3 regions of the Rhizobium sp. KNZ2-6A genome follow, and region 1 is predicted to be linked to each of the others. Evidence: predicted binding sites of a transcription regulator. Region 1 holds the regulator's gene; each other region holds the start of a gene.
What was found. The regulator PhoB, encoded in region 1, activates phosphate uptake and scavenging genes when phosphate is short. The targets are predictions, from matches to a motif close to TGTCATNNANCTGTCAT.
Positions count from the first base shown of each region.

Region 2: the regulator PhoB is predicted to act here: its motif matches at 4,635-4,651, upstream of ACPYOP_RS12515 (inorganic phosphate transporter).
Region 3: the regulator PhoB is predicted to act here: its motif matches at 2,580-2,596, upstream of ACPYOP_RS31710 (BtaA family protein).

Region 1 is NZ_JBNDIC010000016.1:20,704-30,802, reverse strand. It holds gene apaG (Co2+/Mg2+ efflux protein ApaG) at 1-193, shown strand, start outside; gene ACPYOP_RS13445 (Hsp33 family molecular chaperone) at 213-1,202, opposite strand; gene argF (ornithine carbamoyltransferase) at 1,250-2,167, opposite strand; gene ACPYOP_RS13435 (acetylornithine transaminase) at 2,338-3,537, opposite strand; gene ACPYOP_RS13430 (GcrA family cell cycle regulator) at 3,962-4,495, shown strand; gene phoB (phosphate regulon transcriptional regulator PhoB) at 4,747-5,430, opposite strand; gene phoU (phosphate signaling complex protein PhoU) at 5,461-6,174, opposite strand; gene pstB (phosphate ABC transporter ATP-binding protein PstB) at 6,226-7,041, opposite strand; gene pstA (phosphate ABC transporter permease PstA) at 7,056-8,390, opposite strand; gene pstC (phosphate ABC transporter permease subunit PstC) at 8,387-9,868, opposite strand; gene ACPYOP_RS13400 (substrate-binding domain-containing protein) at 9,932-10,099, opposite strand, start outside.
Region 2 is NZ_JBNDIC010000014.1:109,595-119,693, forward strand. It holds gene cyoC (cytochrome o ubiquinol oxidase subunit III) at 1-263, shown strand, start outside; gene cyoD (cytochrome o ubiquinol oxidase subunit IV) at 260-664, shown strand; gene ACPYOP_RS12485 (SURF1 family protein) at 854-1,618, shown strand; gene ACPYOP_RS12490 (histidine phosphatase family protein) at 1,681-2,247, opposite strand; gene ACPYOP_RS12495 (CbtB domain-containing protein) at 2,489-2,698, shown strand; gene ACPYOP_RS12500 (CbtA family protein) at 2,711-3,451, shown strand; gene ACPYOP_RS12505 (hypothetical protein) at 3,483-4,103, shown strand; gene ACPYOP_RS12510 (GCG_CRPN prefix-to-repeats domain-containing protein) at 4,157-4,459, opposite strand; gene ACPYOP_RS12515 (inorganic phosphate transporter) at 4,699-6,306, shown strand; gene ACPYOP_RS12520 (Ros/MucR family transcriptional regulator) at 6,395-6,844, opposite strand; gene ACPYOP_RS12525 (helix-turn-helix domain-containing protein) at 6,952-7,518, opposite strand; gene ACPYOP_RS12530 (EAL domain-containing protein) at 7,580-8,368, opposite strand; gene ACPYOP_RS12535 (sugar phosphate isomerase/epimerase family protein) at 8,706-9,566, opposite strand; gene ACPYOP_RS12540 (adenine deaminase) at 9,776-10,099, opposite strand, start outside.
Region 3 is NZ_JBNDIC010000088.1:611-10,709, reverse strand. It holds gene ACPYOP_RS31720 (transglycosylase SLT domain-containing protein) at 1-827, shown strand, start outside; gene ACPYOP_RS31715 (serine hydrolase domain-containing protein) at 1,066-2,454, opposite strand; gene ACPYOP_RS31710 (BtaA family protein) at 2,646-3,893, shown strand; gene ACPYOP_RS31705 (class I SAM-dependent methyltransferase) at 3,890-4,564, shown strand; gene ACPYOP_RS31700 (glycoside hydrolase family 25 protein) at 4,778-5,569, shown strand; gene ACPYOP_RS31695 (lytic murein transglycosylase) at 5,650-6,894, shown strand; gene ACPYOP_RS31690 (DMT family transporter) at 7,057-7,983, shown strand; gene ACPYOP_RS31685 (hypothetical protein) at 8,175-8,549, opposite strand; gene metF (methylenetetrahydrofolate reductase [NAD(P)H]) at 8,606-9,508, opposite strand; gene ACPYOP_RS31675 (ArsR/SmtB family transcription factor) at 9,510-10,099, opposite strand, start outside.

The sequences.
Region 1 (10,099 bases):
TGGCGTGGTTGGCGAGCAGCCGCACCTGAAACCTGGGGATAGCTATGAATATTCTTCCGGCTGTCCGCTGGACACGCCGTCAGGCATGATGTTCGGCCACTACCAGATGGAGACGGACGACGGGGAACTCTTCCATGTCAAGATCCCCGCCTTCTCGCTGGATACGCCGAACCTGCTGCGCACGCTGAACTGAGCCGCCGCAACCGGCAGCGTCAGGCCGCTTCTATCTCCGACGCTTCGAAACGATAGGTCGTCGAGCAGAACTCGCAGGTGACGGCGATTTCGCCATTCTCCTGGCTGGCCTCGATCTCTTCTGCCGTAAAGCCCTTCAGCACACCCTTCAGCTTGTCGCGCGAGCACGAACAGCGATCGAAAACCGCCTTCGGCTCGTAGACGCGCACGCCACGCTCGTGGAACAGGCGATAGAGAAGGCGCTCGGTACCGACAAGCGGATCCGTCAATTCGTCGGCGTCGATGGTTTCCACCAGGCTGCGCGCTTCCGCCCAGGCATCGTCTTCGGCATGATCGCGCAGGCCGCTATCGCCATCGCCGCCATGGAGATCCGGCTGGCGCATGCGCTCGGGGGCTTCCGGCAGGAACTGGGCAATCAGGCCACCGGCCCGCCAGCGGTGACGCGGCTTGCCCTCGCCATCGCGATCGAAAAGCTCTGCGGCACCCAGGCGGACACGCGTCGGGATCTGTTCCGACTGGCGGAAGTACGTGCCGGCAATCTCCTCCAGCGAAGCGCCATCAAGCGCGACGATACCCTGATAGGGCTGGCTGAAACGGCCTTGATCGATGGTGAAGGCGAGCACGCCCTTGCCGAGCAGCTGTTCAGGCTCGGTACGGCCCTCGGCGACGGCCTTTGCCAGCGCCTCCTCATTGAAACGCGCATAGGCCCGGACATTCTCCGGCGTCGAGAAATCGGCGACCAGAAGATCGACGGGACCGTCGCCCTTGGTCTGCACGGTGAACTTACCTTCGAACTTCAGCGAGGTGCCAAGCAGGACGGTCAGGACGATCGCCTCGGCCAGCAGCCGCGCCACCGGCGTCGGATAGTCGTGCCGTGCCAGGATCGTATCCAGCAGCGGACCAAGCTGCACGGCGCGGCCACGCACATCGAGCCCTTCCACCTGGAAGGGGACGACATGGTCGTCACCGGCAAAATCGAATTGACCCAGCGAGGCGGCATTTTCGGCCATTGCTTTACTCCTACTGCGCCCGCGCCCTCGAGACGCGGCTCATATCCTCAGATCGCGCCCAGGCACCAAGCAAGAATCGACTTTTGCGCATGAAGACGGTTTTCCGCCTCATCGAAAACAACGGATTGCGGGCCGTCGATCACCTCGTCCGTCACCTCCTCCCCGCGATGGGCGGGCAGGCAATGCATGAACAACGCGTCTTGGCCGGCCTGTGCCATCAAAGCCTTGTTGACCTGATAGGGCTGGAAGACGTTGTGACCGCGAGCCCGGTGTTCCTGATTCATGGAAACCCAGGTATCGGTTACCACGCAATCGGCGCCGGCGACCGCACGATCGGCATCATGCGAGAGCATGATTTCGGCGCCCTCATTGCGGGCCCAGTTCAGATAGTGATCCTTCGGCTCGGAACCAAGGGGTACGGCCATGTTCATGCGATAGCCGAAACGGGCGGCCCCTTCGATCAGCGAATGCAACACGTTGTTGCCATCGCCCGTCCAGGCGAGCGTCTTGCCCTTGATCGGGCCGCGATGCTCCTCGAAGGTCATGATGTCAGCCATGATCTGGCAGGGATGCGTGTCGTCGGTCAGAGCATTGATGACCGGAACGGTCGCATGCTCCGCGAGTTCCAGCAGGCGCGAGTGATCGGTCGTGCGGATCATGATGGCGTCGACATAGCGCGACAGCACCTTCGCCGTGTCGCCGATCGTCTCGGCGCGGCCGAGCTGCATTTCGGTGCCGGAGAGGAACAGCGTCTCGCCGCCCAGCTGGCGCATGCCGACATCGAAGGAGACGCGGGTTCGAGTGGACGGCTTCTCGAAGATCATCGCCAGCATCTTGCCGGCCAGCGGCTTGTCGGCCGTGCCAGCCTTCTGCGCCTGCTTTCGCACGATCGCATCGTCGATGATATCGCGCAGATCTGCAGCCGGAACGGCAGAGAGATCGAGAAAGTGTTTCGGAGAAGCCATGTCCTTACCTGTACTCCAGAAAAAACAATAACGCCCGCGTGGGGCACGCATAACCCCTTAAATCGCCATCGATTTAAGGGAAGGCTTATGCGATTTCTAAGTATTACCGCGTCCTTTGCGCGTCGCTTCGACGCGCGGCGCGGTAACCGCCCCGACTGCGGGCGCTGAGTTCAAGCCGATTTCTTGATGCGGGCCGTGCGCACACGCTCGGCGGCGCGCTCGAGGCGAGCGAGACCCTCGCGCGCTTCCTCGGCGGTCACGACCAGCGGCGGCAGGAGGCGGATGACGTTATCGCCAGCCGGCACACCCAGCAGATGCTCGGCGCGGACCGCCTGCAGCAGCTCCGCCTGCGGAATTGCCGCCTTGATGCCGAGCATCAGGCCTTCGCCACGAACATCCTCGATGATGTCGGGAAAACGGTCCTTCAGCGAGGCGAGACCCTGGCGGAACACCAGAGCGATATCGCGCACATGCTGCAGGAAGCCGTCGGCGAGCACGATGTCCAGCACCGCATTGCCGACTGCCATGGCAAGTGGATTGCCGCCATAGGTCGAGCCGTGCGTGCCCGCCTTCATGCCCGAGGCGGCTTCCGCCGTCGCGAGGCAGGCACCCAGCGGGAAACCGCCGCCGATGCCCTTGGCAACGGCCATGATATCAGGCTTGATCCCAGCCCATTCATAGGCGAAGAGCTTGCCGGTGCGGCCGACGCCGCACTGCACTTCGTCAAGAACCAGCAGCAGGCCATGCTCGTCGCAGATCTCCCGCAGGCCACGCAGGAACTCGTTGGTCGCGGGACGGATGCCGCCCTCGCCCTGAACCGGCTCGATCAGGATCGCGGCCGTCGCGTCGGTGATGGCCGCGCGAACGGCATCGAGGTCACCGAACGGCACCTGATCGAAACCCGGCGCCTTCGGGCCGAAGCCTTCGATATACTTCTCCTGGCCGCCGGCGGCGATCGTCGCGATCGTGCGGCCGTGGAAGGCGCCTTCGAAGGTGATGATGTGGAACTTTTCGGGATGTCCCTTGGCGAATTGATAGCGCCGCGCCGTCTTGATGGCGCATTCCAGCGCCTCCGCGCCCGAATTGGTGAAGAACACCTTGTCGGCGAAGGTCACTTCCGTCAGCCGCTTCGACAGCTTTTCCTGGCCGGGTACTTCATAGAGGTTGGACAGGTGCCAGACCTTGTCGGCCTGCGCCTTTAGTTCGGCAACCAGATGCGGATGAGCATGACCCAGCGAATTGACCGCAACGCCGGCTGCGAAATCGAGATAGCGTTCGCCATTTTCGGTAACCAGCCAGACGCCCTCGCCTCGCTCGAACCGCAGCGGAGCACGCAGATAGGTATCGTAAAGCGGCGCGGTCTCTGCCATGGCATGTCTCCTCGATCACAACCCTAAGGACCAATCGCTTCCATTCGATGAAACGGGTCCGAAAAAATCAAAAATGCCGCCTTGCGGCGGCCTGGGCACTATTGATGTTTTGCACCGCGATGTCAACAAAACTGGCGATTTAGCAGGTGCGAGAAAGCGCTGGCGGCCAAAAGAGATGCGTTCGGCACTGCCTATTGCAGAAATGCCACGCCGGGGCAGCAAGTTGGGGAAAACCTCGAAATCGATTCCTCAAGATTCCCGCGACTCTTGTCACGGAGTCAGCCTCACACTAGGTTAAAAACCAATTGCTAGACTGCATGCGGCGGAACTAGTCACCACAATTTTAAAGCGTTTCGTGCCTCGATCCCATGCGAGGCAATGGTGAGGGATTCTGCCATCGGAAACGCGACAGCGGAGACAGGGCATGAATTGGACAGACGAACGCGTCGAGAAGCTGAAGAAGCTATGGTCCGAAGGGTTAAGCGCCAGCCAGATCGCTGCGCAGCTTGGCGGCGTGAGCCGTAATGCCGTCATCGGCAAGGTGCACCGCCTGAACCTTCCCGGCCGAGCGAAGGCGGGCGGCACGGCGACTGCGGCACGTACGCCGAAGCGCAGCAGTGCCGCGCCCCGCGCTCCGAATTACACGTCTCGCGTCGCAACCCGCACGATTACCCGCCAGCAGGGCGCGACCATGCTGAAGGAAGAAATCGAAGTCGATGCCGTCAACGAGATCCAATATCGCCCGGCCTCGAACGTCGTCGTTCCGATTTCCCGCCGTCTCGGCCTGACGGAGCTTACGGAGCGCACCTGCAAGTGGCCGGTGGGCGACCCGCTGAAGGACGATTTCCACTTCTGCGGCAACGAAAGCCCGGATTCATCGCCCTATTGCACCTACCATCAGCGCCTGGCCTACCAGCCAGTGCACGAACGGCGTCGGCCGGCTCAGCCGCGCGGCTGAGATGCTCAGAGCATTCCCGCATCCCGGACGGAAAACCGCTCCGCACTTTTCCTGGAAATGCTCCCATGACTGAGATAAAGAAACGGGCCCTTCGGGGCCCGTTTTCTGTTTCCGCCGCTACTGCATAATTCCCTAAATCGAAATCGATTTAAGGGAAAATTATGCAGCATTCCAAGGTGTTACAGCGACCTTAGCACGTCTTGAAAGACGCGCGGCGCTGTAATGTCGAGTGCCTGATCGGGTATTCCCGCTCAGGCTTCCATGGAGTAGCCCGCGCCGCGAACGGTGCGGATGACATCCTGCATATTGGAGAAATTGAGCGCCTTGCGCAGGCGGCCGACATGGACGTCGACAGTGCGTTCGTCGACATAGATATCGTGCCCCCATACGCCGTCCAGCAGCTGCGAGCGCGAGAAGACGCGGCCCGGCGAGGACATCAGGAATTCCAGCAGGCGGAATTCCGTCGGCCCCAACCGCACTTCGCGGCTCTTGCGGTGGACGCGATGGGTTTCGCGGTCCAGCTCGATATCGCCGCAACGCAGCACCGTGGAGAGAACCTCCGGTCGGGCACGCCGCAGCATCGCCTTGACGCGGGCCATCAGCTCCGGCGTCGAGAACGGCTTGACGACATAATCGTCCGCGCCGGTGGAAAGCCCGCGCACGCGCTCGCTTTCCTCGCCACGGGCCGTCAGCATGATGATCGGCAGGCGCTCCGTCTCCGGCCGCATACGCAGCCGGCGGCAGAGCTCGATGCCCGATACGCCGGGGAGCATCCAGTCGAGGATCAAGAGATCGGGGATGCGCTCCTGGAGACGCAGCTCGGCCTCATCGCCTCTGAGGATCGTGTCGACCTCGAAGCCTTCGGCCTCAAGATTGTAGCGCAGCAGAACGCTCAGCGCTTCCTCGTCTTCTACAACAGCAACTCTCGGAACCATGCGCCTTTGGTCTCCTTTTTCGCTTCCAGATTATTCCGTCACCGCGCCGACGGTATTGGCGGTATCGTCCTTCGGGCGCTCGCCTTCCGGCTGCGCGCCTGTCGCCATGTAATAGATCGTCTCGGCGATGTTGGTGGCATGGTCGCCGATGCGCTCGATGTTCTTGGCGCAGAATAGAAGATGCGTGCAGGTGGTGATATTGCGCGGATCTTCCATCATGTAGGTCAGCATCTCGCGGAAGAGCGAGGTGTACATGGCGTCGATTTCCTCGTCGCGCTCACGGATCGATACGGCCTTGTCGGGCGAACGGGTGGCGTAGACGTCCAGAACTTCCTTGAGCTGGCTCAGCGCCAGTTCGGAGAGGTGCTCGATGCCGCGGGCGAGACGACGCGGAACGCCGGTGCCTTGCACGGCGATGACGCGCTTGGCGGTATTCTTGCCGAGATCGCCGACGCGCTCCAGATCGGAAGCGATGCGGATCGAGCCCATGATCTCGCGCAGGTCGGCGGCCATCGGCTGACGACGGGCGATGGTGACAATCGCCTTGTCGCCGACCTCGCGCTCGGCATGGTCGAGAACGACGTCGTCTGAGATGACCTTCTGCGCAAGGGCGGCATCGCTTTGGACCAATGCGCGTACGCTGTCGCTGACCATCTGCTCGGCCAGGCCGCCCATTTCCGCAATGCGGCGCGTCAGGAACTTCAGGTCTTCGTCATAGGCAGAGAGAATGTGTGTGGAGACCATTTTTCTATCCTCAAGGTGAACTGTGTGAAAGGGTCCGCGCGCCTGCCATCATCAACCAAAACGGCCCATGATGTAATCCTGCGTGCGGTAATCGTCGGGATTGGTGAACATTTTATCGGTGTCGTTCTCCTCAACCAGATGGCCGAGATGGAACATTGCGGTGCGCTGCGAAACGCGGGCTGCCTGCTGCATGGAATGCGTCACGATGACGATCGTGAAGTTTTCCCGCAGCTCATGAATAAGATCCTCGACCTTGGCGGTTGCGATCGGATCGAGCGCCGAGCACGGCTCGTCCATCAGGATGACTTCCGGACTGACGGCAACGGCGCGCGCGATGCACAGGCGCTGCTGCTGACCGCCCGAAAGGCTCGTGCCGGCATCATGGAGCCTGTCCTTGACCTCGCCCCAAAGACCCGCCTTCTGCAGGCTGGTCTCGACGATATGATTAAGATCGGCCTTGGAGCGATGCAGGCCATGGATGCGCGGCCCATAGGCGACGTTCTCATAGATCGACTTCGGAAACGGGTTGGGCTTCTGGAAGACCATGCCGACGCGCGCGCGCAGCTCCACCACGTCGATGCTGTTGTCGTAGACGTCCTGATCGTCGAGCGTGATCTTGCCGGTGACGCGGCAGGTCTCGATCGTGTCGTTCATGCGGTTGAGGCAGCGCAGGAAGGTGGACTTGCCGCAGCCGGAAGGGCCGATGAGCGCCGTCACCGTATTGGCGCGGATCTTCAGGTTGACGTCGAAGAGCGCGCGCTTGTCCCCATAGAAAACCGAGACGTCCTGGCCGATCATCTTGTAGGGGATCGTGGTCATCTTCTTGGCCAAGGCTCTTTCGCTTGCGGCTTCGCTCATCATGTTCATTCCTCGGCCCTCCCTTACCAGCGCCGTTCGAAGCGGCGGCGCAGCAGGATGGCGCCGATGTTCATTGCGACGAGGAAGAAAAGCAGGACGATGATGGCGCCGGACGTTCTTTCGACGAAGGCACGCTCGGCTTCGCTGGCCCACATGTAGATCTGCACCGGCAGCGCCGTCGAGGGATCGAGCGGCGATGTCGGATAATTGGCGACGAAGGCGACCATGCCGATCAAGAGCAGCGGCGCCGTCTCCCCGAGCGCATGGGCAAGCCCGAGGATGGTGCCTGTCAGGATGCCTGGCATGGCGAGCGGCAGGACATGATGGAAGACCACCTGCATGCGCGATGCGCCAAGACCGAGCGCGGCGCTGCGGATCGACGGCGGCACGGCGCGCAACGCAGAACGCGTCGCGATGATGATCATCGGCAGCGTCATCAGGCTCAAAACCAGCCCGCCGACGAGCGAGGCAGAGCGCGGCAGCCCCATCATGTTGATAAAGACCGAGAGGCCCAGCAGGCCATAGACGATGGAGGGCACGGCGGCGAGATTGTTGATATTGACCTCGATCAGGTCCGTCAGCCGGTTCTTCGGCGCGAACTCCTCCAGATAGATCGAGGCGGCAACGCCGACCGGCAGAGCGAGCACGAGTACGGTCAGCATCAGATAGAGCGAGCCGATCAGCGCGACGCCGAGACCGGCGGCTTCCGGACGGCTGGAATTGCCCGACACGAAGAGACCATTATTGAACGCCTTGTGCAGGGCTCCGCTTTCGCTGAGCTGCTTCATCCAGGAGACCTGCCGGTCGGATATCTTGCGGTCCTTCTCGTCGACGGCGAGATCGATCTGGCCCTTGTTGGCGGAATCGATATTGGCGCTGGCAAGGAAGGTGACGCTCTCAGTCGTCCCCATGATCGAGGGGTTGGCGACGACCTTGTCGCGCAACACGATCCTCGCGCCCTCAGATACCATCGCCGTCGCCTCGCGGACAAGCGCACGATTGGCGGGATCGATATTCAAGGCTTTCACCAGCGCGTCACGCACCAGAACCGGGTAATTGGCTGCTATCAGCACCTTCGGATCGGTAACCCGCTTGGCCGTGGGGTCGATCACCTTCTCGGTGAATTCGATCGGCAGGGTGATCGATGTCTGAACAAAGGCGGTGTAGCCGGTGCGCACCACGGTCGAGACCAGGATGGCAAGGAAGACGAGGCCGAAGATAACGGCCGTGACGCCATAGGCGCGGAAGCGGCGCTCGGCGGCATAGCGCCGCTTGATGCCGATATCACGCCGCACTGGGGCGCCGGGTGTGAGCCCACGCGGCATATTCGACACCGGGGAGGATACGACATCGCTCATTCGTATTGCTCCCTGTAGCGGCGGACAACGTAGAGGGCATAGACGTTGAGGCACAGCGTCAGGCAGAACAGGGTAATGCCGAGCGCAAAGGCGACGAGCGTCTGGGGCGAGGTGAATTCCAGATCGCCGGTCAGCTGGTTGACGATCTTCACGGTCACGGTGGTCATGGGCTCGAAGGGATCGAACTGCATGCGGGCGGCGACGCCGGCGGCCAGCACCACAATCATCGTTTCGCCGATCGCGCGCGAGGCGGTCATCAAGAGCGCGCCGACGATACCCGGAAGCGCTGCCGGCAGCAGGACGCGCTTAACCGTTTCCGAGCGGGTGGCGCCGAGGCCGAGCGAGCCGTCGCGCAACGATCGCGGCACGGCCATGATGATATCATCCGACAGCGAGGAAACGTAAGGGATGAGCATGACGCCCATGACGAAGCCCGCCGTCATCACGCTCTGAGCCTCGATGAAGCTTCTGTAATTTCCCGTCAACATACCATCGATTTCGGCCGAGATGTCCCTGAGGAAGGGACCGACGGTGACGAGGGCGAAGAAGCCGTAGACGATCGTCGGAATGCCAGCCAGAACCTCCAGCATCGGCTTGGCAACGGAGCGGACGCGCGCCGAGGCATATTCGGCCATGTAGATCGCGGCGAACAGGCCGATGGGCACGGCGAAGAGCATGGCAACGAGGCCGATATAGATCGTGCCCGCCAGCAGCGGTATCAGACCGAAGGTACCCGAGGTCAGCGAGCCGGCGCCGGTAAAGCGCGGATCCCAGACTGTTCCGAAAAAGAACTCCTTCGCAGGCACCATGCTGAAGAAGCGCGCCGCTTCCGAAAGCATCGAAACGGCGATGCCGACCGTCGTCAGCACGGCGATGGAGGAGGCGACGATCAGCGCGCCGAGAATGACCTGTTCGACGCGGTTGCGGGCACGGAAACGCGGAGCGATGACGCGCAGGCCATAGAGCGAGCAAAGCAGCGCCAAAAGGATTGCGACTGCGGACATCACCATCCGGCTGATTTCGCGCATATCGTTGTATTTGTTGGCGGCGTCGATCATGTAGCCGGTGGGACGGACCGCGAGCGGCACGCCCTTCTGCGCCAGCAGCAATTGCAGGTCGGCCGTGCCGCGGGCAACTTCGGCAAGCTCCTGGCTATCCAGCAGGCGCATGCCGCGGGCGATGCTGCGCACCATGCCGTAGCTGAGATTGAGCTCCGCCTGCGGCAGAGACCTGACCTCATCTGGAAAGGATTTCGTCACCACGCGATCGATGACGATAGGGCTGACGATCAACCACACACAGACGAGCGCGAGAGCCGGAAGCACCGCCCATATGGCGGCATAAGCACCGTAATATCCGAGCCGGGAATGCATGGACGAGGACCCGCCGCCCGACAGCGCAGCCGCCCTCACCCGCCCCAGCACGAAAGCGGAGGCGCCGATGACCGACAGGCACAGCAGCAGCAGCGATACACTCATTCCCATTCCCCGGCGAACGCCGGCGCAGCCATGGGGCCGCGCCGCCGCTCAATCCTTACGCATTCACATGATCTTCCCATCCGCGAAATCCTTGCGGATCCGGTCGCGCTCGGCATCCGGCGCCGGCACGAGGCCATATTCCGCCAGCGGGCTGTCCGGTCCGATCATCTGATCGCTCGTGAAGAAATCGACATATTCCTTGAGGCCCGGGATGACGCCCAGATGGGCCTT
Region 2 (10,099 bases), on a different contig from region 1:
AGTTCTATCACCTGATCCTCGACGGCGCCGGTCCGCAGCGCAGCGCCTTCCTGTCGGCCTTCTTCACGCTGGTCGGCACGCACGGTCTGCACGTCACCACCGGCATCGTCTGGCTGATCACGCTGATGGTGCAGGTCGGCCGGTACGGCCTGATCGCGGAAAACAAGCGTCGCCTGATGTGCCTTTCGATGTTCTGGCACTTCCTGGACGTCGTCTGGATCGGCGTGTTTTCCCTCGTCTACCTCATGGGAGTTCTCGGATGAGCTCGAACGCAGACCATTCGCATCATTCCGCCGACGCCCACGATCACGGCCATCATGGCGGCCACGAGGCCGCGCACGGCACCTTCAAGAGCTACATGACGGGGTTCATCCTCTCCGTCATCCTGACCGCCATTCCCTTCTGGCTGGTCATGGGCAAGGTTTTCTCCGATCCGGCCGTCACCGGCGCGATCGTCATGATCCTCGGCGCGATCCAGATCATCGTGCACATGATCTACTTCCTGCACATGAACACCCGCTCGGAAGGCGGCTGGAACATGATGGCGCTGATCTTCACCATCGTGCTTGTCATCATCGCCCTTTCCGGCTCGCTCTGGGTCATGCATCACCTCAACGCGAACATGATGCCCATGTCGCCCGAGATGATGCGCAACATGCCATAAGACCGAGCGGCGGGCCTTCAGGCGAAGGCCCGCCCTCTTCCCGGTGTGAAAATTCCGCCGGACGCTGCGCGGTGCATGCCTGAAAATGCCAGGAGCCGCAGCCGAATATTCCCGACCACGCGTGATCTTCAGCGAAGAGAATTGAATCTCCCGAAATCATGCGGCAGCGCGTCCCCGGAGACCAGCGCCATGACCGACATTTCCTCGACCACATCTAAGGGCAAGCCGCGCTCGACGCTTACCCTTGTCATCTGGGTATCGCTGCTGCTGCTCCTGACCGCGCTTCTCATCGGGCTCGGCACCTGGCAGGTGAAGCGGCTGCACTGGAAGCTGGATCTGATCGCCCGGGTCGACGCGCGCGTGCATGCGCCGGCGGTTCAGGCACCCGGCCCGGCACAATGGGCCGAGATCAACGCCGAAAACTCCGAATACAGGCATGTGCAGGCGAGCGGCATTTTCCTCAACGACAAGGAAACGCAGGTCTATGCCTCGACCGCGCTCGGCCCCGGCTATTGGATCCTGACGCCGCTGAAACTCGCCGACGGCACGATCGTCATCATCGATCGCGGCTTCGTTCCCATAGAGAAGCGCAATCCGGGCGCGCGCCCCGAGGGCCAGATCGGCAGCGAAACGACCGTTACCGGCCTGCTGCGGATCAACGAGCCAAAGGGCACGCTGATCCGCTCGAATATGCCGGCAGAAGAGCGCTGGTATTCGCGCGACGTGACTGCGATCGCGGCGGCCCGCGGCCTGGAGAACGTGGCGCCCTATTTCATCGATGCCGATGACACGAAGAACCCGGGCGGGTTTCCCGTGGGAGGGCTGACGCAGATCAGCTTCCCGAACAGCCATCTCGTCTATGCCATCACCTGGTACGGGCTGGCCGCGATGACCTTCGGCATGGCCGCCTATCTTATCCATGTCGAGCGACGTCGGGCAAAGGCCGCCCGCTGATCGCCAGAACATTTCCGTTTTAAACAGAATCAAGCCCGCTTCGCACTTTTCCTAGAGTTCCCCTATGCCGCCATCTTCGGGAAACGAAGCTGCCAGCGGCGGCCGTCGCTTGTCATTTCGACGATGCCGAACGGTTCGACGTCGACAGCCCAGAATGCGGCTGCCGGTGCCTGCAGCACATGCTGAACGGCGGCGCGGATGACGCTCGCATGGGTAACGACGACGATATGGCCGGTATCGTCAAGGTGATTTCCCATCCATTCGCCGACACGCCTCATGACCGCCGACAGGGATTCGCCGCCATGCGGGGCAACCGATGTGTCCGTCATCCATAGCGTCAGGGATTCCGCGTCCTTTTCATGCAGTTCGGCAAGCGATTGCCCCCGCCAGTCGCCATAATCGCATTCGCGCAAGGCGACGTCCGGAATGGCGTCGAGACCGAGGACGCTGGCCGTCTGGCGAGCACGCAAGGCAGGGCTCGTCCAGACCCGATCGATCGCGCCAAGCCCGAAGGACAATGATTGAGCCTGCTGCGTTGCCTTCGCTTCCAAGGGTTCATCATCCGGAAAGCAGCCCGCTCGATTGGCTTGCGTCGCCCCGTGGCAGATCCAGCTCAGATGTGTCTTCATGAGGTTCCCAACTCCATCCCCTGCCGCGCTCTTGTCGCGATTTCACATCGCAGTGGCGTTTGATTGACAACTATCTTTACAAATAGATATAAACTTGCACTTGCGGGTGTGGAAGCCGGTGGAAACCCGGCGCGGTCGCGCCACTGTAATCGAGTACGTAAGTTTCGCCCTCGAGAGCCAGACCCTTCCCGCAAGAACCCTTCCGCAAATGGAACGCGCTTTTCTTGAAAAGGGAAATACAATGTCCGACACCACTTTCGCACCGTCCGCAATTCCGCAGCCGATCCCGCTCGGCCAGATTTTGCCCTGGGCCGTCTTTGCCGGCCTGCTGATGGTGCTGGCGATCTACTTTATCGGCGCGGAAGAAGGTGCGACCTCGCTCATCTCGGGGATGTATGTGCACGAATTCGTGCATGATGCCCGTCACCTTCTCGGCTTCCCCTGCCACTAAGGGGTCAGGAACATGGTTGGACGTCTTTTGCTCCGCGGCATGATCGTCGGGGCCCTTGCCGGTATTCTCGTTTTTGCCTTTGCCCACACTTTCGGCGAACCGCTGGTCGATTGGGCCATCGGTTTTGAGGAAAAGGCCGCGCAGGCAGCCGGCGAGGCATCGGAGCCGGAAATCGTCAGCCGCGCCACGCAGTCTGGCATCGGCCTCTTTACCGGCATCGTGATCTTTTCGACGGCGATCGGCGGCTTGTTCGCGCTGGTCTTCTCCTTCGTCTATGGCCGCTTCAGCAAGCTCAGCGCGCGCGGCACGGCAGCGCTGCTCGCAATTGCCGCCTTCGTGACGATTTCGCTGGTCCCCTACATCAAATACCCTGCAAACCCGCCGGCAATCGGCAATCCCGACACGATCGGCGCGAGAACCGAACTGTTCTTCATCATGATCGTCGCATCCGTCGTCGGCATGATCGTTGCCGTCGGTTTCGGCCGCCGGCTGGTCGCACGGTGCGGATCCTGGAACGGCGCGATCATCGCCGGCATCGGCTACATCGTCTTCATCGCGCTCATCCAGTATCTGCTCCCGCCGATCAACGAAGTGCCGGAACAATTCTCGGCCGTCGTGCTCTGGCGCTTCCGGATCGCCTCGCTCGGGATGCATGCCATCCTCTGGACCACTCTCGGACTTGCCTTCGGAGCTTGGGCCGAACGCCAGCTGCCGCAGGTGCGCTACCGCAATGCGGCCCTTCGCCGGGCCTGAGATGTCGGGCAAACCAGCTCCCGCGCACCACATGCGCGGGAAACGCCATCATGCGGGCGGGCTGCTTGCGGCCCTCTGTTTCTTGTTGTCCGCTTGGCCGACGATGGTTGCCGCCCATGGCGGCTCCTCCGGAAGCCAAGCCGGCATCCCGATACCAAGCCTCACCCATGGCGAAATGGCTGTGATCGCGCCTTACTACGGGCGGATCATTTCGCTTGCCGAGAGCGCATCCGACACCGACGAAACCTTCCGGCGCCTCTTGAATTTCGCGCAGATCCAGCGCGCCTATTGCCTCTGGGGCCTGATGCCCGGCAGCGTCAGCGACGAGGAAAGTCCGTTCAACGAGTGTTCGCACGCCTCTCTTGCGGCGGCGAAGGCGGTGCTGCTCCAGATGCGGACGATGATGGACGAAAAAGAAGCGGTCGGCGACATCGTCTCGGATATCGACACGGCGCTGGTGCGCAACAATCTCTCGCTCATCCTGTGCAAATTCAGCGGCGAGAGCTTCAATACGGCCGATCTCATTCGTCCCAGGCTCGAAAATATCGTCTTCGACGTCAGAAGCCTGACGGCCATTCTGGCGGCCGTGTTTGCGCTTGTCGCGGCACTATGGGCGGCGGCACGCGCTTTGCGGCCGATGCCGCATCCTTAAAGGAAACACCGCCGCTGGCGGCGGCGGTGCATGTCATTTTCCACTGAGGCGGATTACCAGTAGCGCGGACGACCGCGCCAACCGTCATCATCGCGCCAATGGCGATGATGACCATGCCAGCCCCAAGGCGGCGGCGGTGGCGGTCTGTAGTAACCCCAACGCCGCGGCGGCGGCCCCCAACGGTTCGGGCGGCACTCGCCCCAACGCGTCACATGCCAGCCACGGCCGCAGGCATAATCTACTTTCACGACCGGCACGGAGGCCGTTGTCCCAACGGCTGGGATAGGCATTGCCTCTGCCGAAGATACAACCAAGCTGCCGAGCAAGGCAGCGATGGTAATCACGGACGATCTCATTTTGATGGCCCTCTATCCAAGTCCCTTACATGCAGGATTTAGCACCTAAACGTATGAACGCCGGCTGAACCGAAAAAGGCCTTTTGGCGGCAAAATCAAGATAGCTATTCGGGGCGATATATCCGCAAAGAGCGCCCGGCATCCCGCCAATAGGGCCGGTATCCGCCTTCTCGCGCGTCACGAGAGTTTCATGAACGAGGCTTACACCGAGGATATCAATGGCCATAAAGGAGTTTGGGATGGTCGACCTCGCTTCAAACACTTCCGAGGGTGGCAACGCCAATCACCCAATTCACGGCGCCGGGGGCTCGGCAAAATGGTTTCTGCCGCTCTTCGGCCTGGTCGTGCTCGGTGGCCTCGCCTATGTCGGCTATGCTCTCGGCAGCGACCTTGCCGATGCGGCCGCCGTTCCGTGGATCCTGCTCGGCCTGGCGCTGCTGATCGCGCTCGGCTTCGAATTCGTCAACGGCTTCCACGACACGGCCAATGCCGTTGCCACCGTCATCTACACCCGCTCGCTGCCGGCTGAGTTCGCCGTCATCTGGTCCGGCTTCTTCAACTTCCTCGGCGTTCTGACCTCGTCAGGCGCGGTCGCCTTCGGCATCCTGGCGCTGCTGCCGGTCGAACTGATCCTTCAGGTCGGCTCCGGCTCCGGTCTCGCCATGGTCTTCGCGCTTCTGACCGCCGCCATCATCTGGAACCTCGGCACCTGGTACCTGGGCCTGCCGGCATCGAGCTCGCACACGCTCGTCGGTTCCATCATCGGGGTCGGTCTCGCCAACCAGTTCCTGGCGCCTGCCGGCTCCGCCACCAGCGGCGTCGACTGGTCACAGGCAAGCAATGTCGGCCTGTCGCTGCTGCTGTCGCCGATCATCGGTTTTGCCATGGCCGCAATCCTGCTTTTGGTCGCCAAAGTGCTGATCCGCAACAAGGAGCTCTATGAAGCACCGAAGGGTAATGCGCCGCCGCCGGCCTGGATCCGCGGCCTGTTGATCTTCACCTGCACCGGCGTCAGCTTCGCCCATGGTTCCAACGATGGCCAGAAGGGCATGGGTCTGATCATGCTCATCCTCATCGGCCTCGTGCCGACGGCTTTCGCGCTGAACAAGACGCCGGACTTCAACTATCTCGAAGCTTACAAGGCGGCCTCCACACAAGTCGAGACGGTGCTCGGCAAATATGTGAAGCCGGGCGTTGCCGCACCGGCCGATCCAAAGGCCACCGTCAGCAACGCCGTAAAGACCAAGACCTGGACGGACGCGACGACGCCGGCACTCCAGGCCTATATCCACGCCACGAGCGCCGAGATTGCTGCCTATCCAAGCGTAGAAAAGCTGCCGAACGGCCTCGTCGGCAACGTTCGTAACGACATCTATCTGATCGGTGAATCGCTGAAGCTGATCGACAAGCAGAAGCTGCTGCCGATGAGCGCCGACGACCTCAAGGCCGTGACCAGCTACCACGCCGCCGTCGATCACGCGACCAAGTTCATCCCGCTCTGGGTGAAGGTCGCCGTGGCGCTCGCACTCGGCCTCGGCACCATGGTCGGCTGGAAGCGCATCGTCGTCACCGTCGGCGAAAAGATCGGCAAGACGCATCTGACCTATGGCCAGGGTGCCGCCGCCGAAGTCGTCGCCATGCTGACGATCGGCGCGGCCGACCATCTCGGCTTGCCGGTTTCCACGACGCACGTCCTGTCCTCCGGCGTCGCCGGCACCATGGCGGCGAACGGTTCCGGCCTGCAATGGTCGACCGTGCGCAACATGCTGATGGCCTGGATCCTGACGCTGCCGGCCTCGATCGCGCTGGCCTTCGCGCTGTTCATCGTGCTGCGTCAGGTCTTCTGACCTGCCATATCGGGATCAAACCCTATTCGAAAGCGATGGCGCCCTTCACGGGCGCCATTCTTCTTGCAGCGGTCAACTGCAGCGAGCCTTACCGCACGCTTTCCTTCTTGTTGCCATTGGCACCGAGACCGGAAAGTTTCGCCAGCTCCGAGCGGCGGTGTGCATAGTTCTGCGCAACCATCGGATAGTTGGGCGCCAGTCCCCATTTCTGGCGATATTCCTCCGGCGTCATCCCATAATGCACGCGCAAGTGACGCTTCAGCGTTTTGAATCGCTTACCGTCTTCAAGGCAGACGATGTAGTCGTTCGTCACTGATTTCTTCAAATCCACCGCCGGCACCAGATTGGCGCGGTCGACAGTCGTGCTGCCTACCTCCAAGGCTTGCAGCGCATCGTGGACATCCTTGATCAGCCTGGGAAGGCTATGAAGCGGCACCGCGTTGTGACTGACATAGGCCGAAACAATCTTTACGCAGCCGTCGAACTGGGGACGTGGCTGCGGCTGGGTGGGGATTTTTCTCTCGCTAAAAGAATCCATGATCTTTTCCCGGATTTCACTTGGTTCCTCGCGCGCCGCCCCGCTCGAATTGCATCATGCGCGACGCCCGCTGCCGGACATCCCGCCGTTTCAAATCGCGCCGTCTTTCAGGCGCTCGATTCCCGGTTGCCCCGCGGCCGATCATCGGCCGGGTCTGAAAAATACACCGCCAGCTTGTTGCAAAGGCTGACGAGCGGCATGCCGAGCATGAACGCCGTATGGGTGGGATCTCCACCGCAATGATGCAGCGTTTCGAGAATGAACTTGCGCTCGACATCCTCCATCGTCTGGCCGACAAGTTGGCCGATGGCTGCATCACGTGCCTGCTGCATCGGACGGCCATCGGAAAGATGAAGAGCGATCGCTTTAATCAACCGATTGTCGTTCGCGGTCACGATGACGATATCGGTGGCATGACGGCCGAGTTCGCAAAGGACATAGAGCCCGGTTTCCGCGTCTATCGTCACACGGCCCAAAGCCGCTGCGTCCCGATCGCAAATGAGGATATGCGGTGCGGATCCACCGGAGAACGTGAAGGACAGCGCGTCCGCGCCGTCGGCAAAAGCGGTATGAAGCTGGCTCACCAAAGCGCGGAGCAATGTCTTCGTCTTGAGCTCGCGCGTCGCCCGGGCGGCGGAAACCTGATAATCCGAGGTAAAGGCCGGTTGCTTCATCACGGCGACACCTGTGAAGGCGAACTTGTGACCATGCCTGGCGGGATAACAGCGACAATGCTCATCCCACCCCCCGCAAAACGGCCTTCCCCTTGCGGCGGCGAAGCTGCGCCAACGAAACCGGCTGCGACAGGAAGAAGCCTTGCGCATGCGTTGCGCCGGCCTCTCGCGCAGCGTCGAGCTGCGAACTCGTTTCGATGCCTTCGACGACGACGAAAGGCGCAAAGCAGGCGGCGAAGCCGACAAGATGGGAAAGGCTGTCGCTTCCGTCGCGACCGCGCCTGTTGTCCCGCACGAAGGCGGCGTCGATCTTGACGATATCGGCAGCCACCTGCAGCAGCGACGCCGGCGTGGCAAAGCCGGACCCGAAATCGTCTATCGCGATGCGGCAGCCAAGATCGCGGATCATCTTCATGCGCTCTATGGAGGCGCCGATGACTGGATAGCCTTCGGTGATCTCGACCACCAGTCGGGGGGCAAGCTCCGGCTGGCGGCTGATGCGACCGAAGACATCGGAAAACCGATCCGAGCGGGACAGGCTGGCGGCATTCAGATTGAACCCCAGCACCAGCCTCTCATCCTCCGCCAAAGCAGAGAGCACCATGTCAAGAATACGCAGATCAAGATCGAACCAGCGATCCTGCCGCTCAAGGAAGGAGACAAATGTGCCGGCCACGTGCACGGTGCCGTCCGAATCGGTTACGCGCGCGAGGCTTTCCGCATAGAAGAGCTCGCCGGCATTTGCAGTGTCATGGATCCATTGCGCCGCAAAACCCAGGCCGCCTTCGGCGATCGCCTTCAAAATCAGGGCTCTATGCCCCTCTTCTCCGCGGCTCGCATTACTATTCATAAGATTTCCCTTCGCAGGGGAGCAGGTCATGGTCGACGCTCCGGAAATGGGGAGCGCCGGCTGACAGCAGCGCGCATGACCCCAAAGCATCGGATTTCTGGTATCTAAAATCCGCCTCTTCCATCTTCCAGACACCCACAAACCCCATGTCACCGAGGTTCCCCTTTATCGAAAGCTGGAAACATTGCACCGAAGATCATAGTCGACCCGGCGTCTGTACGACGACAAGCTATTATTTAACTATTTCTAATATGTTAAATAGCGAGCCACGGCAAAGTCAACTGCTGTAGCGCCTTCTTATATGAAACTAAGCTAAAATATTAGTAAACTTCAACAACTATTCACTGCGCGGCGCCTGGAACCACCATCCATTATGCTGTGCGGACTGCACGGCCAAATCCAGGGACGGCAAATCCGGATGCCATAGTCTTTCCCATTCCAGGCTCATGACACCAGTATAATTATCTGTGGCAAGCACCGTGCGCAGCGAAGCCATGGGGAATTCGCCCTCTCCCGGCAGAACATAGCTATAGGGCAGCCTCGGTCCCGGCTTGGAGATACTGTCCTTCACGTGAAGATGCCGGGTATTGTTGCGAACCTGCTTCCAGGTCTTGATGGGATCTTGCCCGCCCTTGCGCCAGGTATGATGTGTGTCCCAAAGAAGCACACAATCGGGCGCCATTTCGAGGAAACGGGGAATGGCATCCGGCAGCGCGAGGAAATCATGTGTCTCGATGATCATGTCGGCACGGAACCCTTCGCGCCTAGCGGTCTCGCGCCACCATTGCAGCGTCGACAGCGCTTCCGCCATTTCGCCCTTGTCACCGGTTTCGCCGCCATCGAAAACCCGCAGCGACCTGACGCCGGCCGCCTCCGCCCAGGGAAGATAGCGCAGGAACTCCTCCTTCGCCTGCGCTGTCGCACCGACAAGACGCAGCGAGGTATTGAAGGCGCATAGGCTTACCGGAGACGCTTTCAGTGCCTTGGCCAGACCAGCGGGAGAACCGAACCTGTCGGTGAAATGGGCGACAAGGTCGATCGTGCCGCCGAGAGCACGGATTTCGATGGCATCCAGGCCGTGGCGTGCCGCCAAACCGAGAGCTTCGTCCAGTTCGAATTCCGCACATCCCAGCGTGGAAAACGCCGACATGATCCGCGGCACCTCGTTGTTAACGGCAACCACTGTTCCCTCCTCCATCTGGTTTCCGATAGCGCCCGCCTATGTGCGTCGACGGTTATCCTTCGCTCTCTTGCACAGTCGCAAGGCGGCACAAGTAACCAAACGGATAATTAAGGAGCGTGCTCAAGCCGTCAAGGCTCGATCATCCACAGGCTTGCGCGATGAGGCAAGTCCACCCAAACGATGTTCAAGGGATCGGATATCCAATCAAATGCCAGCGGATATCCTTACCAAACGATCGGATGGGCTTCCCCGCTCGCGACATTGACGAAGCCTTCCGACGCCCTTTCGGAGGGAGCGACGAGAACCCAGCGCCAGGGAGCACAGGTGAGCGTCGCAAAGGAAAGCCGCTCGGGAAAGCCCGGCCACCAGCGCGGCGAGAAGGTCGGCTCATACATCCAGTCGATCTCGGCTCCGGCCTTATAAAGCGCCTGCATCTCCGCATCCAGCTCTTCCGCCGATCGCGCCGTCATCAGGCCGCCGACTTCATAGCGGACGCGGGCGACGACCTTGCCACCTGAGACCAGCACCCAGCCGCCCTGCTGCTCCTT
Region 3 (10,099 bases), on a different contig from region 1:
CGCGTTTCGGTACCCCGGCGGCAAACGCGCCCAACCAGGGAACCGTCGCCATTGCCGCGGCAACCGGTGCGCCCGCAGGCAATACGACGACGGCTGCCGCCTATGCCGCATCCGACGTGCCGCTTGTGCCTTCCGTGGTCGCGATCCCGATGCCCAATCCGGCACGCCCCGGCGACGCTGCCCTGACGCCGGTCTCGGCCTCTATTGCGCAAGGCGAGCCGACCATTCCGATGACGTCGGATGTTGCCGCCATTCAGGTTGCCGTCCCGACACCGCGTCCCGGATCCCAAGCGCAGGCTGAAGTCGCTTTCGCGACGCCGGCACAGATCGGCCAGCCACGCTATGTGGATAACCGTATGCATTATGACTTCAATTTCGACAGCAGCGGCCCGACCGTCGTTCCCGCGGTGGTGATGACCAGCACCGCGAATTACGATTCAGACGTCCCGGCCGAGGAAAAGGGCTACGTCTCCAAGCTTATCCAGAAGTACGCCAAGCTCTACGAAATCCCGGAATCGCTGATCCATCGCGTCGTTCACCGCGAGAGCCGCTATAATCCGAAGGCTTACAACCGGGCCGGATATTTCGGCCTGATGCAGATCAAGTACAACACGGCCAAGTCCATGGGTTACCAGGGCCCGGCGTCCGGCCTCCTCGATGCGGAAACCAACATCAAATACGCCGCCAAATATCTGCGCGGCGCGTGGATGACGGCAGACAGCAAGGCCGCAAACAAGGAAAGCAATGCCGTCCAGCTCTATGCACGTGGCTACTATTATGATGCCAAGCGCAAGGGCCTGAGCGATGTCGCCAACGGCAATTACTGATTTTACCGAGACATTTTGAACGCTGGTTTGCAACGGTTCGGCATTTCATGGAAACGCCGAACCGTTCCGTCTCTTCGTCTTGCATTCCGGGCGGAAAGCCGCCGCGCCCCTTTCCGAGACTTCCTTTAGAGCCGGATGATTTCAGGTCGAATCGAGCTGAAATCTGAATCCGTCTCTAAATCAAAAAGTTAGAGCGGGATGTCGCCCGAAAACCGCTCACACTTTTCGGCATCCCGCTCTAGCTCGAGGCCGGCTTTATCACATCCATGATCCGCTTCAGCAGAATTTGCGGCCGGTAGTCCGCCCAACTTGGCGTCAATCCCATTCGCACGACAACGAGATTGGCGGACGGAACGATGGCTACCGTCTGGCCGTCGTGGCCGCTCATCCAGAACGTATCTGCGGGTAGGCCGAATTGCGCATTCGAGCCGCCGGGACCTGCAAGCCAGGCCTGGATCTGAGAGTAAACACCTTCCGACGCCTTTGTCGGCGTACGCATGGCGCCGACGAAACCCTCCGGCAGCAACCGATGCCCGTTCCAGACACCGTCCTGAAGCAGGAACTGACCGAAACGCGCCCAGTCGCGAGCATTGGCGTAAAGATAGGAGCTGCCGACAAAGGTCCCGCGCTCATCGGCCTCCAGAACGGCGCTATACATGCCGAGCGGCCCGAAAAGCGCTTCGCGTGGATAGGAGACGGCGGCGCTCAGATTGGGCAACCGATTCATCCAGAGGCGCGAAAGCAGGGTTGCCGTGCCGCTCGAATAGCTGAAGCGCGCGCCTGGCGCTGCGACCTGACGCGCACCGGCCGCGACGCTGGTCGTATCCGGATCGAGATAGAGCATGCGTGTCACATCGGACACGCTGCCATAGGACTCGTTGAAGACAAGACCGCTCTCCATGGCAAGAAGATCGCTGAGCTTGATATTCTTGCGCTCGTCCGCGCTCCATTGCGGCAACAGGTTTTGATCGTCGAAAGACATGCGTCCCGCCAGCATCAGACGGCCGATAATGGCGGCATTGACCGTTTTCGTCATGGACCAGCCGATGAGAGGCGTCGCCTTGTTGAAACCGTCGCCATAGTTCTCGGCGACGATGTGCCCGTCCTTGACGACGACGACGGCCCGCATGGCGGGCCCGGCGAGATCCGGGTTCGTGACGATATTGGCAAGCTTCGCGCTCTGCTCGTCCTGGCCGACGCTAACCGCATCCCCATCCGGCCATAGCGCATCGCTCTTCGGTGCCTTGATCTTGTTCAGGAAGACGGCGCTGCGTGCCGCCTGCAAATCGCCATCAGGCACTGTCGTGCAGCCGAGCGCCCCGCGATAAAGCGCATAATTCGGCGCAAACAAACCAAGGAAACGGGCGGTCACCACACCTTCGTCGCGATCGACGGAAACGCGAACGAGCTTCAGCGCCGGATTGCCGGGGGCCTGCACGTCGTCTTCCAGCACCTTGTCCGGATCGCGTTTTGCCACGAACGTGTTCGAGCAGATGATCTTTGCAGCATAGCCATCACCAACTCTCAGCAATTCCGGCGGGTAAAGGGAAAGCCAGATGGCTCCGCCGGCGACAATGATCAGCAGCAAAACAATAAGAGCCCCGATCACTCTCGATATCAAACGCATGTCACACACCCTCCAAAAGGTACGCGGAGACAATCAGGAAACGCAGCAATATGAAAGACCTATGATGGCTGCGGCTCCTTAAATATGTGCAAGGGTGCTTTTCCGCCGGATCTGCCAACAGCCCGCGTCATCAGACTGTAGCATTGCCGGGTTACACGCCCTGAACTTCACAAATCGGTGACAAGACTCAGATGACGGAATTCGCCCCGGATGCCGGTCTCCAAAAGAACCGGAAACTCAAGGACGCTCTCCTGCAGCACAAGGCGCTATCCAAGGCCGGCCTCTCCGAGCGGCTCTTCGGAATGTTGTTTTCCGGCCTTGTCTATCCGCAAATCTGGGAAGATCCGGATATCGACATGGAGGCGATGGAGCTTCAGCCGCATCACCGCATCGTGACCATCGGCTCCGGCGGCTGCAACATGCTCGCCTATCTCTCGCAGAACCCTGCCTCGATCGATGTCGTTGACCTGAACCGCCATCACATCGCACTCAACAAGCTGAAGCTCGCAGCCTTCCGCTTGCTGCCTGGCCATGCCGATCTGGTGCGCTTCTTCGGCACACCAGGCGTTACCGCCAACAGCCAGGCCTACGACCAGTTCATCGCATCGCGCCTCGACGCGGCAACCGCCAATTATTGGGACGGTCGCGACCTCTATGGCCGCCGCCGGATCACGGTCTTCAATCGCAATATCTATAAGACCGGCCTTCTCGGCCGCTTCATCGGCGCAGCCCATGTGTTGGCGCGCCTGAACGGCGTTCGTCTCGACAAGATGACGCAAGCCCGCACCATGCGCGAACAGCGCCAGTTCTTCGAGGAAGAGATCGCTCCGATCTTCGACAAGCGGGCCGTTCGCTGGCTGCTCGGCCGCAAAAGCTCGCTCTTCGGCCTCGGCATTCCGCCGCAGCAGTATGACGAACTCGCAAGCCTTGCGGGCGACGATTCCATTTCCGCCGTGCTGAAGCACCGTCTTGAAAAGCTCGCTTGTCACTTCCCGATGCGCGACAATTATTTTGCCTGGCAGGCGTTTGCGCGCCGCTATGCCGCCCAGCATCAGGGTCCCCTGCCCACCTATCTCAAGCCGGAGCACTATGCCGCGATCCGTGCCAATGCCGACCGCGTCGACGTGCATCACGCCAATTTCATCGAGCTTCTGGCCTCCAAACCGGCCGCCTCGCGCGATCGCTACATCCTGCTCGATGCGCAGGACTGGATGACCGAAGAACAGCTCAACCATCTCTGGGCCGAGATTACCCGCACGGCCCGCGAAGGCGCCCGCGTCATCTTCCGCACCGCCGCTGAAAAGAGCATCATCGAAGGTCGTCTTTCTCCGGCGATCCGCGACCAGTGGGTCTATTTCGAGGAACGATCACAGGAACTCAATGCACGAGATCGCTCGGCCATCTACGGCGGCTTCCACATCTACGGGAAAAAAGCGTGAGCCAGGCGGATACGGGCATGGAAACCGGCGCCGGCAACCATGCCAAGCTGATGGACGGCATGTACCGCTATCAGCGCCACATCTATGACCTGACCCGCAAATACTACCTGTTCGGGCGTGACCGCACGATCGAGCATCTGAATGTGCCTGCCGGCGGCTCCTTCCTGGAAGTCGGCTGTGGTACCGGCCGCAACATGCTGCTGGCCTATCGCCGCTTCCCCTCGGCTCGCCTCTATGGCTTTGATATCTCCCAGGAGATGCTGATTTCGGCGCGAAATAATTTCCGCGGCCTGCAGCGGATGCCGGATTTCCGCGTCGCCGATGCTACGGCTTTTTCGCCCTCTGATTTTGGCGTTAGCGGGTTCGACCGCGTGATGATTTCCTACGCGCTGTCGATGATCCCGGACTGGAAAAGCGCAATCGATGCTTCGCTCGATGCCGTTGCTCCGGCCGGCGAACTGCATATCGTCGATTTCGGCCAGCAGGAAGGCTTGCCGGGCTGGTTCAGGTCGCTTTTGAAGGGTTGGCTGAAGAAGTTCCACGTAGATCCGCGCGCCGACCTTCTGACCGTGCTTCAAGACAAGGCCCAGACACGCGGCATGTCCGTGAAGACCGAAAGGATCGGCCGCGGCTATGCCTGGCGCGCTGTAGCAAGCAAGCCCGGCGCCTGAGCGACGGCGGATTCCAGCGCAAAATCCGTCAAAGAATGCGCCAAGCATAAGAATTTGCTTGAAGATAACGCATTTTTTACGTTGATATGGTGAATAAAGTGGCAAGACCTGCCGGCAACGGTATGGTCTGCCGCTCTTTCGGATTTTCGGGAACCATATTACGGAAGCCAAGTCTTGGGGCAGCAAGATCACTCGCGCCATAACGGGTTACGCATGCGCCGGCTTCTGGCATGTCTACTGCCGCTCGCCCTCTTCTTGAATGGCTGCACGACGGGCTATGACGCCCTCTCGACAGCCGCCCTTCCCAAGACCAGGTTCAGTGATACGAAACCACAGGATTTCGGCCGCGACCATCCGCAGCGCCATCCGATCCACGGCATCGACGTTTCCAAATGGCAGGGCGATATCGATTGGAAAACCGTGAAGGGGTCTGGCGTCGCCTTCGTCTTCATCAAGGCGACGGAGGGCAAGGACAGGATCGATCCGCGCTTTACGGAATATTGGCAGGAAGCCAGCGCCGCCGGACTTCTGCACGCCCCCTATCATTTCTTCTATTTCTGCTCCACCGCCGACGAACAGGCCGATTGGTTCATCCGCAATGTGCCGAAGGATACGATGGCGCTTCCACCTGTGGTCGACGTCGAATGGAACCCCGGCTCCCCGACCTGCAAGACCAGACCGGCTCCTGAAACGGTGCGAACGGAAATCAAGCGTTTCATGGATCGCCTCGAAGCCTATTACGGCAAGCGCCCGATCATCTATACGTCGGTCGATTTCCATCGCGAAAATCTTGTCGGTTACTTCAAGGATTATCACTTCTGGGTCCGCTCGGTCGCCAAGCATCCGAAAGAGACCTATGCGGATCGCAGCTGGGCCTTCTGGCAGTATACGTCGACGGGCGTCATTCCCGGCATCAAAGGCCCAACGGATATCAATGTTTTCGGCGGTTCCGAGCAGAACTGGCAAAACTGGGTGGCGGCAGTAGAGAAGCAAGGAAATTCTTAAGGCCGACTCCATTTCACTCTTGCTTATGTCACAATCTTCTGTGAAAGCGACCCTATTCTATCACCTAGGAAGGATCGCTCATGGATCGTCACACTATTCGACGCAGCGCTCTTGCGTTGCTCTTCGCTTCAGCCATGACCGGTACGGCGATGGCGCAGAGCACGGCTCCGGCCTCAGTGCCGCCCGCGAGCAGCGATGCCACTCCAAAAGTAGCTTGCGGCGGCGATCTCACGGCTTTTCTGGCCGGTGTGAAGGCTGAAGCGATTGCGGACGGTGCGGATGCCGCAGCCGCCGACAAGACGCTCGCCGGCGCCCAGATCGACCAGAAGGTCCTCGCCATGGACCGCAGCCAGGGCGTCTTCCGCCAGACCTTCCTCGAATTTTCTCAGCGTACCGTCAGCCAGGGCCGTCTCGATATCGGTCGCCAGAAGATGAAGCAATATGCCGATGTCTTCGCCAAGGCTGAAAAGGACTATGGCGTTCCTCCCGGCGTCATCACCGCGTTCTGGGCCATGGAAACGGATTTCGGCGCCGTTCAGGGCAACTTCAATACCCGCAATGCGCTGGTCACCCTCTCGCACGACTGCCGCCGGCCGGACTTCTTCCGTCCGCGCCTGATTGCGCTGATCGAGCTGGTGCAGCGTGGCGACGTCGACCCGGAAACAACCACAGGTGCATGGGCAGGCGAAATCGGCCAGACGCAGATGCTGCCCCCCGATATCATCGCTTACGGCACCGATGGTGATGGCGACGGCCATGTGAATTTGAAGACGAGTGCACCCGACGTCATTCTGACGACGGCAAGATTCCTCCAGCATCTCGGCTTCCAGCGCGGCCAGCCCTGGCTGCAGGAGGTAACGGTGCCGGATAATCTCCCCTGGGAAAAATCCGGCATCGGCGGCACGCTTACGGCAGGCGACTGGTTCCAGCTCGGCGTCAAGCCCCGCGACGGCGATACAAGCTTCAGCTCGCTGCCGGCTGCCCTCATCCTGCCGCAGGGCCGCAAAGGCCCGGCCTTCCTGACCTATCCGAATTACAACACCTATCTCGGCTGGAACCAATCGTTCATCTACACGACATCCGCCGCCTATTTCGCCACCCGGTTTGCCGGCGCCCAGCCCTATAGTAAGGGCACGCCCGAGGCAGGCCTCAACGATGTCGACATGAAGGCGCTTCAGACCAAGCTCGTGTCGCGCGGCTACGATGTCGGCAAGATCGATGGCATTCTCGGCTCCGGCACGCGCGTCGCCATCCAGAAGGAACAATTCCGCCTCGGCATACCGGCGGACGGCTGGGCAACCACGGCGCTCCTCAACGCGCTTTGATCTCATCTGTTTCTCGATCGAAAAGGCGGCCGCAAGCCGCCTTTTTTGTTTGCAGCAGCCTTTGCCAGCCCCTCGCCCACCAACTGCCGTAGATCCCGACGGAAAACGGGTGGAAACCCGGCCCCCTTCCAGGTTACATGAACCGAAACGGGGGAGATGGTGATGGGTAACGATAACCGGATGAGCGCCTTGACCTGGGGGTTGCTTCTGTTGCTCGGGCTGATCTGGGGCGGTTCGTTTTTCTTTGCTCGTATTGCGGTCCATCACGTCCCGCCCTTTACGCTCGTCCTTTTGCGCCTGTCACTGGCAGCCCTGGCGCTGCATCTCTACCTTGCTGGCCGCTTTGGCATTTATCAGCTATTGCGGACGCAATGGCGACAATTTCTGCTGCTGGGGCTTATCAACAATGCCGTGCCGCATACCCTGATCTTCTTCGGTCAGACGCAGATGGGCGCCGGTCTTGCCTCCATCCTCAACGCAACCACTCCGATCTGGACCGTCCTGATCGGCAACCAGCTGACCACCGACGAACGCCTCACTCCGGCCAAGCTCATCGGCTGTTTCCTCGGATTGATCGGCACGGCGGTGCTCCTCGGACCAAGCGTCACCACCGGCGGCTCGGTTCCCTTCTGGGCACTCTCACTGCCGATCCTCGCGGCGATTTCCTATGGTTTTGCCGCAATCTACGCCAAGCGCTTCAAGGGCATCGCCCCACCCGTCGTCGCAGCCGGTCAATTGACCGGCTCCTCGCTGATCATGCTGCCGGTCGCTTTGATCGTTGACCAGCCCTGGTCTCTTGCCGCGCCGCCGGCAACGGCGATTGCCGCTATTCTGGGCTTGGCGCTGCTGTCGACAGCTTTCGCCTATATTCTCTACTTTCGCATCATGGCGCTTGCCGGCGCCACGAACGCTTCACTAGTGACCCTGCTGGTGCCGCCAAGCGCCCTTCTGCTAGGCTTCCTGTTCCTGGATGAGCGGCTTGGCGTCGCTGAGATCGCCGGCATGGTGCTCATCGGCGCGGGCCTGCTCGTCCTTGACGGCCGGCTGTATGCATGGATGAAACACGGCGTAAGAACGCGCGTGACATGATCGAATGCTCCGCCGAGTGGCCTGCGGTCACAGCATGTTAATACTTATTCACAACCCGTCACCTGCCAGGCAATCCTAATTTTTTCAGTAAAATCAAAACACTGCCACGGCTTCATGAATCGACACACCAACCTCATGCCGCGCCGCAGCATCGAATTTGCTTTCCAAACGACATATTTTCGACATAAAACTTAACGGCTGACTGAGGAGGAAGACATGGGATTGACGCGATCCATCAACGTCCTAGTGGTCGGTGCGGCCTTCGCTTTCGTCGTGACGATGCTTTTCATCTGATGGCTTTGACGAAATTCGCAGACGATCAAACTCCGAAAAGCTAACAAAACCTCTGCTTTATTAGAAAAGCGCATGCCCGGGCTGGACATGCGCTTTTTCATGAGCAGGTCGGGCGAGGTGCTTAGAGCAATTCCAGGAAAAGTGCGCAGCGGTTTTCCGTCCGGAATGCGTAGCAAAACAATAAGATAGGGCATTTTCGCGATTCGAAGAAAAGCGGAAATGCTCTTGAGCATGTCGCGCAAAAGTGTGGAGCGGTTTTGCGACAACGACATGCTCAAAATCAAAGACCTAAAGTGTACGAAGCGAATCTGAAAGATCGCGACGCGCTTCAGGCGGCGGCGCCGGCGCGTGCATCCACCTTGCGCTGAAGGCCAAGCCGTTCAAGGACGGCGGAGACGAGCGGCGAGCGATTCATCGTGTAAAGATGAAACTCGTGAATGCCGCGACGCATCAGATCCTGGATCTGTTCGGCCGCGACATCCGCGGCGACCTTGGCACGCTCCTCGACATTCTCGTCCAGACCGTCGAAACGCTCGTCAAGCCGGGACGGGATGCTGGCGCCACATGCGCCGGCAAAGCGCTTCAGCTGGGTGAGGTTCTGGATCGGCATGATGCCAGGCACGATGGGGATGCGGATGCCAGCCGCGCGAACGCGATCATGATAGCGCTCGAACGCATCATTATCGAAGAAGAATTGGGTCAGCGCCCGGTCGGCGCCATTCTCGGCCTTCCGCTTCAGCATGTCGATATCCGCAGCGGTATCGCGGCTTTCCGGATGCTTTTCCGGATAGGCAGATACGGAAATATCGAAATCGCCGCGCTCACGCAAAGCACCCACCAGTTCGGCGGCATTGGCGTAACCGCCCGGATGCGGCTGATAGGCCGAGCCGACACCGCCGGGCGGATCGCCGCGCAGGGCGACGAAACGGCGAACACCCGCGGCAAGGAACTCGTCGATCACACGATGCGTATCTTCGCGTGTCGCGCCGACACAGGTGAGATGCGATGCCGTCGTGAACGGTGTTTCATGGATCATCCTGCGCACGGCGGAAAGCGTCGGCGCCTTCGTCGAGCCGCCTGCCCCATAGGTCACGGAAACGAACTCGGGTTCCCAATCGCTAAGGTCTGCAACGGTGGCCCACAGCTGCTGCTCAGCTTCTTCCGACTTCGGCGGAAAGAACTCGAAGGAGACACGGATACCGTCATTCCGATTTTCGGATCTCGAAGACATGTCAAACTCTCCCGGCAAGAATGGGGGACGACTGGTGGCCTTGGTCGGCTGCCATCAGCAGCCGCGGATCGCGCGCCAGCCAGATGCTGACTGTCAGTGCCTGACCGCCTTCCCTCCCGGAATGGAGGTGCTGCACGCGCTCGACATCCAGCCCGGCCAGTTTCAGCCAATCCGAAATGGCCTGATCCGAGAAGCCGAGACGCAGATGCGCATGCTCGTCGCGCAGATATTCAAGTCCGTGCGGCGCGAGATCGATGATGACGAGCCGGCCGCCGGGCCGCAGCATTCGCGCCGCCTCGGCTACGGCGATCTCCGGCTGATCGAGGAAATGCAGCACCTGATGGATGGTGATCAGATCGAAATCCTGCTGCTCGAGCGGCAGGTTGAAAATATCGCCATGACGCACCGATGCAGCGGTGATATTGGCGCGATCGAGATTGGCGCGGGCGACCGCGAGCATGTCACGGCTGGCATCGATGCCGATGGCGCGACGGTAGTGGCCTGCCAGGAGTTGAAGCATCCGCCCAGTGCCCGTGCCGAGATCGAGAAAGGAATCGATCGGCTGCGGGCCAATCAGCTCGATCAGCGCCT